3 regions of the Micromonospora sp. WMMD1082 genome follow, and region 3 is predicted to be linked to each of the others. Evidence: predicted binding sites of a transcription regulator. Region 3 holds the regulator's gene; each other region holds the start of a gene.
What was found. Region 3 encodes HrcA, which represses chaperone genes, less so after heat shock. Its sites were predicted from a motif close to GGTTNGCACNCTCNNNNNGAGNGTGCNAACC; they were not measured.

Region 1 (2,266 bases), 2.2 Mb from region 3:
GCTGCCGATCCTCGTGCTCACGCAGGTGCTGCCGGCGGCGGTGCTGTCGGTGCTGTCGCTGGCCGTGGACCCGTCGGCGCGCTGGGATGCCGCGATGGCCAGCGATTCGGCCGCCCTGCCGGCGACCTTCTGGGTCGACCTCTCCGCGTGGCTGGTCGTGCTGGTCGGGGGGAGCCTGATCTTCGGGCTGGTGCAGTGTGTCGGCTGGGCCGCCGGCACCTGGGTGGTCGCCCGGCAGGCGGCCGGTGAGCCGGTCGATCTCGGCTCGGCCCTGCGCTACGGCCTACGCCGGGCGTTGGGCCTCTGGGGCTGGACGTTGATCTCCACCTTGATCATCACCGTCGGGTTCTGCCTCTGCTTCCTGCCCGGCGTGTACGCGGCGTTCGCGCTCGCCATGGTCGGCCCGGTGTACCTGTTCGAGCGGCGAGACCCGATCGGCCGCTCGCACCGGATGCTGCGCGACCGGCTGGGACTGCTGCTCGGCCGGGTGGCGCTGGTCATCGGGGTCGTGATCGGTGGGTCACTGGTGGCAGGGCTGGCGGAGTCGGTGGCGATCCTGCCGTTCGGCACCACACCGCTGGACTCGCCCGGCTCGACGGTGGGTGTGGTCCTGACGATCGCGGTGGTGGCGGTGCTGGCGCTGCCGGCGTACCTCGCCCAACTGGTCGGACTGGTCGTCACGTACGCCGAGCAGCGTGCCCACGAGGGCCCGGTGAACGGCGCGCAACTGGCCGCCGAACTCGGCTGAGCCCGGCCATCGTGCTTGCACTCGGCAGGGCAGAGTGCTAAACAAGTCATTGGCACTCGCATGGCGTGAGTGCCAGCTGGTCGGGACGGTGGGGCTGCGGCCACACCCGTGGCATAACCACGGGCGGGGCACGTGGCCGGTCGTCGCGGGCTATCCGGCCCGGCCGAGGAGACGTCGCCGTCGCCAGGTGGCGACGTCCCAAGGTGCGTACACCAGACGGCCCATCCGGGGCACACACTCGGGTGGCCCGTGAGTGTCCAGGAGGACAACGCCGTATGGCCAAGATGATCGCGTTCGACGAAGAGGCGCGCCGCGGCCTCGAGCGGGGCATGAACCAGCTCGCCGATGCCGTAAAGGTGACCCTCGGCCCCAAGGGCCGCAACGTCGTGCTCGAGAAGAAGTGGGGTGCCCCCACCATCACCAACGATGGTGTGAGCATCGCCAAGGAGATCGAGCTCGAGGACCCCTACGAAAAGATCGGCGCCGAGCTGGTCAAGGAGGTCGCCAAGAAGACCGACGACGTCGCCGGTGACGGCACGACGACGGCGACCGTCCTGGCCCAGGCTCTCGTTCGCGAGGGTCTGCGCAACGTGGCTGCCGGTGCCAACCCGATGGCCCTGAAGCGGGGCATCGAGGCTGCGGTCGCGAACGTCTCGGAGGAGCTGCTGAAGCTCGCCAAGGACGTCGAGACCAAGGAGCAGATCGCCTCCACCGCGTCCATCTCCGCTGGTGACACCAGCGTCGGTGAGATCATCGCCGAGGCGATGGACAAGGTCGGCAAGGAAGGCGTCATCACCGTCGAGGAGAGCAACACCTTCGGGCTGGAGCTGGAGCTCACCGAGGGTATGCGCTTCGACAAGGGCTACATCTCGGCCTACTTCATGACCGACCCGGAGCGTATGGAGGCCGTCTTCGACGACCCGTACATCCTGATCGCGAACAGCAAGATCTCGTCGGTCAAGGACCTGCTCCCGATCCTGGAGAAGGTCATGCAGGGCGGCAAGCCGCTGCTGATCATCGCCGAGGACCTGGAGGGCGAGGCCCTGGCCACCCTGGTGGTCAACAAGGTCCGTGGCACCTTCAAGTCGGTCGCCGTCAAGGCGCCGGGCTTCGGTGACCGCCGCAAGGCCATGCTGACCGACATCGCCATCCTCACCGGTGGTCAGGTCATCAGCGAGGAGGTCGGCCTCAAGCTGGACGCCGCCGGCCTCGACATGCTGGGCCGCGCCCGCAAGGTCGTGGTGACCAAGGACGAGACCACCATCGTCGACGGTGCCGGCGACGCCGAGCAGATCCAGGGCCGGGTCAACCAGATCCGGGCCGAGATCGACAAGAGCGACTCCGACTACGACCGGGAGAAGCTGCAGGAGCGCCTGGCCAAGCTGGCCGGCGGTGTTGCGGTGATCAAGGTCGGCGCGGCCACCGAGGTCGAGCTGAAGGAGCGCAAGCACCGTATCGAGGACGCGGTCCGGAACGCCAAGGCCGCCGTCGAGGAGGGCATCGTCCCGGGTGGTGGCG
Region 2 (2,266 bases), 2.5 Mb from region 3:
TCTTGCGGATCGCGTTGACCACCAGGGTGGACAGCGCCTGGCCCTCGACGTCCTCGGCGATGATCAGCAGCGGCTTGTTGTTCTGGAGGACCTTCTCCAGCAGCGGCAGCAGCTCCTCGATCGCCGAGATCTTCTGCGTGGTGATCAGGACGTACGCGTCCTCCAGGACCGACTCCTGCGCCTCCGCGTCGGTGACGAAGTTCGGCGAGATGAAGCCCTTGTCGAACTGGAGGCCCTCGGTGACGTCCAGCTCGGTCTGCAGGGCCGAACCCTCCTCGACGGTGATCACACCGTCGCGGCCGACCTTCTCCATCGCCTCGGCGATCAGCTCGCCGATCGTGGCGTCCTGCGCGGAGATCGTCGCGACGTGCGCGACCGACTTCTTGTCGGAGACCTCGACGGCCTTGCCGAGCAGCGCCTCGGAGACCTTGGCGGAGGCGGCGTCGATGCCCCGCTTGAGGCCGGCCGGGTTGGCACCCGCCGTGACGTTGCGCAGGCCCTCGCGGACCATGGCCTGGGCCAGCACGGTCGCGGTGGTGGTCCCGTCGCCGGCGACGTCGTTGGTCTTGGTCGCCACCTCCTTGACCAGCTGCGCGCCGAGGTTCTCGTACGGGTTGGTGAGCTCGATCTCCTTGGCGATGGTCACGCCATCGTTGGTGATCGTCGGCACACCGAATTTCTTGTCCAGGACGACGTTGCGCCCGCGCGGCCCGAGGGTGACCTTGACCGCGTCCGCGAGCGCGTTGACACCGTGTTCCAGCTGGTGCCGGGCGTCGTCCGAGAAGCTCAGGATCTTCGCCATGAATGTCCCTTCGAAGCGTCGTTGCCCCGGCCCGGCGAGCCGGACCGGGGCAACGACACTGATCGGTTGCTTACTTCTCGATGACCGCGAGGACGTCGCGGGCGGAGAGCACCAGGTACTCCTCGCCGGCGTACTTGACCTCGGTGCCGCCGTACTTCGAGTAGAGGACGGTGTCGCCGACGGAAACGTCGATCGGCACGCGGTTGCCCTTGTCGTCGATCCGGCCCGGGCCGACAGCGAGGACGGTGCCCTCCTGCGGCTTCTCCTTGGCGGTGTCGGGAATCACGATGCCCGACGCCGTGGTGGTCTCAGCCTCGTTCGCCTGGACCACGATGCGGTCCTCGAGCGGCTTGATCGCAACCTTGGTCGCGGTAGTCACGGGCATACCCTCCTGGGGTACTTGGTTTCGTTGCCGATCGGCATGCCGACCGGCGTCAATCTGCCACATGCCACCGGGCGGGGCCGTCGTCGCGGGTGCCGGTCCGCCTGGCGTTCAACCCCCGGACACCAGGGCCCGGGCGTTGGCACCCTCAGGGTGAGAGTGCTAATCGCAGGTTATTCCTCGGCTAGCACTCCGTCAAGGAGAGTGCCAACGCCACCCACTCCGTGTCGCCACTGTTCCGCCAGGGTTGACCACAACACGCCGACAATCACTTCCCGTCGCGTAACCAACCGCCTACCCTCCGGCGCGACCACATCACGGAGGGCGGACCGATGACCGACATTCCCACCCTGGGCTTCCTGCGCGACCAGTTGCGCCGGGCCCGCCAGCTGCACGGGCTCACCCAGGAGGAGTTGAGCAAACTGATCAACTACTCCGCGTCGTCGGTGAGCGCGATGGAGACCGGCCAGAACCAGCTCAGCGCCGACTATCTGGCCCGGTTCGACAAGGTGCTGGAGACCGGCGGCCTGTTCATCGGCATGCTGGGGCTGATCCGGCTGCACGCCGAGCCGGACTGGTTCCGGCCGTGGGGCGAGATCGAGCGGGAGGCCGTCGCGCTGCGCTGGTACGACCCGGCGGTGATTCCGGGCCTGCTCCAGACCGAGGCGTACGCGCGGGCGATGCTCCGGGCCGGCCCTTTCCTGACCGACGACGAGATCGAGAAGCGGGTGCTGGCCCGGCTGGCCCGGCAGGAGGTGCTCGCCCGCGACGAGCCGCCGCAGCTCGTGGTGGTGCTGGACGAACAGGCACTGCGCCGGCAGGTCGGCGACCGGGCGACCATGCGCGAGCAGCTGGAGCACCTGCGGAGCATGGCCGACCGGCCGAACGTCCAGGTGCGGATCGTCCCGGCCGAGACGCCGTGGTACATCGGGCTCAACGGGCCGTTCGTGCTGGCCCGGCTCGCCGACGGCACCGAGGTGGCGCACCTGGACAACCAGCTCCGGGGCCACACCGTGGACAGCCCGAACGACCTTGCCGCCCTGGGGCGGCAGTGGGAGACTGTGGCCGGTGAGGCGCTGCCG
Region 3 (2,266 bases):
GGCCGGCGATGAGCGCGAACACGATCTGGAGCACCACGACCGCGATGCTCGGGATGAAGAACAGGCACCAGCTGATGAAGAGCAACACGAAGGCGATGACCGACCAGAGAAGCTGGAAGTTCAGCGCGGCGAGGGCGTGCGCGCGTACGGCGGGGGACTGCTGGCCGCGCACCAGGTAGGCGATCAGCGGCGCGACGAAGCCCAGCGGACCGAAGCTGAGCAGCGCGCCGAGCCCACCGCCGAAGTGGGCGATCAGCGCCCAGGTCTTGTCCTCGTTGCTGGCGTAGCCGGCGGGCGGACCGTAGCCGCCGCCGGGCGGGCCGTAGCCGCCGCCGGGCGGCGGATAGCCACCGGGCGGGGGATAGCCGGCCTGGCCGGACGACCCGGACAGTGGGTTTGTGGGGTCGTCGCCGGATTCTGGGGGGCGAGGTGGTTCAGTCATGGAGATCACGGTAGGTGCCACCGGCAACGGCGCACCAGAGCGACACCGGCGAGTGTCCACCGCCGATCGGCTTGCCGACGGTGAGGTGTCTTGATCATCGCGTTGGCGGGGGCACCGACGTAGACTGGCACTCGCTACAGTCGAGTGCCAGAGTGTCTCTCTGGTGGCCGCGACGCTGAGTGCTGACCTGCGACAGGAGGTGGAGAGGATGGGTCTGGACGACCGCAAGCTCGCCGTGCTCCGGGCGATCGTCGAGGACTACGTCGCCACTCAGGAGCCGGTCGGCAGCAAGGCGCTGGTCGAGCGGCACCAGCTCGGTGTCTCGCCGGCCACCGTCCGTAACGACATGGCGGTGCTGGAGGAGGAGGGCTATCTCCGGCAGCCGCACACCAGCGCCGGGCGGGTGCCCACCGACCGTGGCTATCGGCTCTTCGTCGACCGGCTGAGCCGGGTCAAGCCGCTCAGTCCGGCCGAGCGCCGGGCGATCGAGCGCTTCCTGGCCGGCGCCGTCGATCTCGACGATGTGGTGCATCGCACCGTGCGGCTGCTGGCGCAGCTGACCCGGCAGGTCGCCGTGGTGCAGTATCCGAGCCTGGCCCGTTCCCGGGTGCGTCACCTGGAGCTGGTGCCGATCTCCACCACCCGGTTGATGCTCGTGATGATCGCCGACACCGGCCGGGTCGAGCAGCGGCTGGTCGAGCTGCCCGCGCCGATCCCGGCCGACGACGTCAACGACCTGCGCCGGCTGGTCAACGAGAAGCTGGTCGGTGTCCGCCTGTCGGACACCCCACCGCTGGTGCAGGTCCTCATCGAGGAGTCGGTGCCGCACCTGCGCCCGGCCATGACGACCCTGTCCACCGTGCTGCTGGAGACGCTGGTCGAGCGGCACGAGGAGCGGCTCGCGCTGGCCGGCACCGCCAACCTCACCCGGGGCGGGCTGCTCGACTTCCAGGGTTCGTTGCGCCCCGTCCTCGAAGCGCTCGAGGAGGAGGTCGTCCTGCTCAAGCTCATCGGCGAGGTGGAGGCGAGCACGCTGCGGGTGCGCATCGGCGACGAGAACGAGATCGACAATCTGCGGGCGGCCTCCGTGGTCAGCACCGGATACGGCCCGGGCGCGACCATCGTCGGGGGGATGGGCGTGCTGGGGCCGACCCGGATGGACTACCCCGGAACCATCGCCACGGTGAGGGCCGTGGCACGCTACGTGGGCGAGCTGCTGGCCCAGAACTGATCGGTCAGGGCCGAGGGGCAGGCTGCCGCCGCCCGACGGCGTAACGCGAGACGAACACGAGGACACGGAACGCAGTGGCCAGGGACTACTACGGCATTCTCGGTGTGAACCGGGGCGCCTCCGATGATGAGATCAAGCGCGCCTACCGCAAGCTGGCGCGCCAGTTCCATCCGGATGTGAATCCGGATCCGGAGGCACAGGAGAAGTTCAAGGACATCAACGCCGCGTACGAGGTCCTCTCGGACGATCGGAAACGGCAGATCGTCGACCTGGGCGGTGACCCGCTGGCGCCCGGCGGCGGTGGGCCGGGCGGTCCGGGTGGCCCGGGCGGGTCCGGCCCGTTCGTCGGCTTCCAGGACATCATGGACGCGTTCTTCGGCGGCGCCACCGGTGCCGGTCGGGGCCCGCGACCGCGTACCCGGCCCGGCGCCGACGCGATCCTGCGACTGGAACTGGACCTGCACGAGACCGCCTTCGGCGTCGAGGCGCCGATCACGGTCGACACGGCCGTGCTCTGCACCACCTGCTCGGGCGCCGGCACCGCCGCCGGCACCCACCTGGCCACCTGCGAGGCGTGCGGTGGCCGGGGCGAG

Region 1: a site for HrcA is predicted at 796-826, ahead of groL (chaperonin GroEL). Genes of this name have one in related genera too.
Region 2: a site for HrcA is predicted at 1,322-1,352, ahead of groES (co-chaperone GroES). Genes of this name have one in related genera too.

What each region holds. Positions count from the first base shown of each region.
Region 1 is NZ_JARUBM010000002.1:2,145,190-2,147,455, reverse strand. It holds gene O7615_RS10140 (hypothetical protein) at 1-748, shown strand, start outside; gene groL (chaperonin GroEL) at 1,024-2,266, shown strand, end outside.
Region 2 is NZ_JARUBM010000002.1:1,840,583-1,842,848, forward strand. It holds gene groL (chaperonin GroEL) at 1-802, opposite strand, end outside; gene groES (co-chaperone GroES) at 873-1,187, opposite strand; gene O7615_RS08620 (helix-turn-helix transcriptional regulator) at 1,517-2,266, shown strand, end outside.
Region 3 is NZ_JARUBM010000002.1:4,340,802-4,343,067, forward strand. It holds gene O7615_RS19990 (DUF4870 domain-containing protein) at 1-442, opposite strand, end outside; gene hrcA (heat-inducible transcriptional repressor HrcA) at 651-1,673, shown strand; gene dnaJ (molecular chaperone DnaJ) at 1,748-2,266, shown strand, end outside.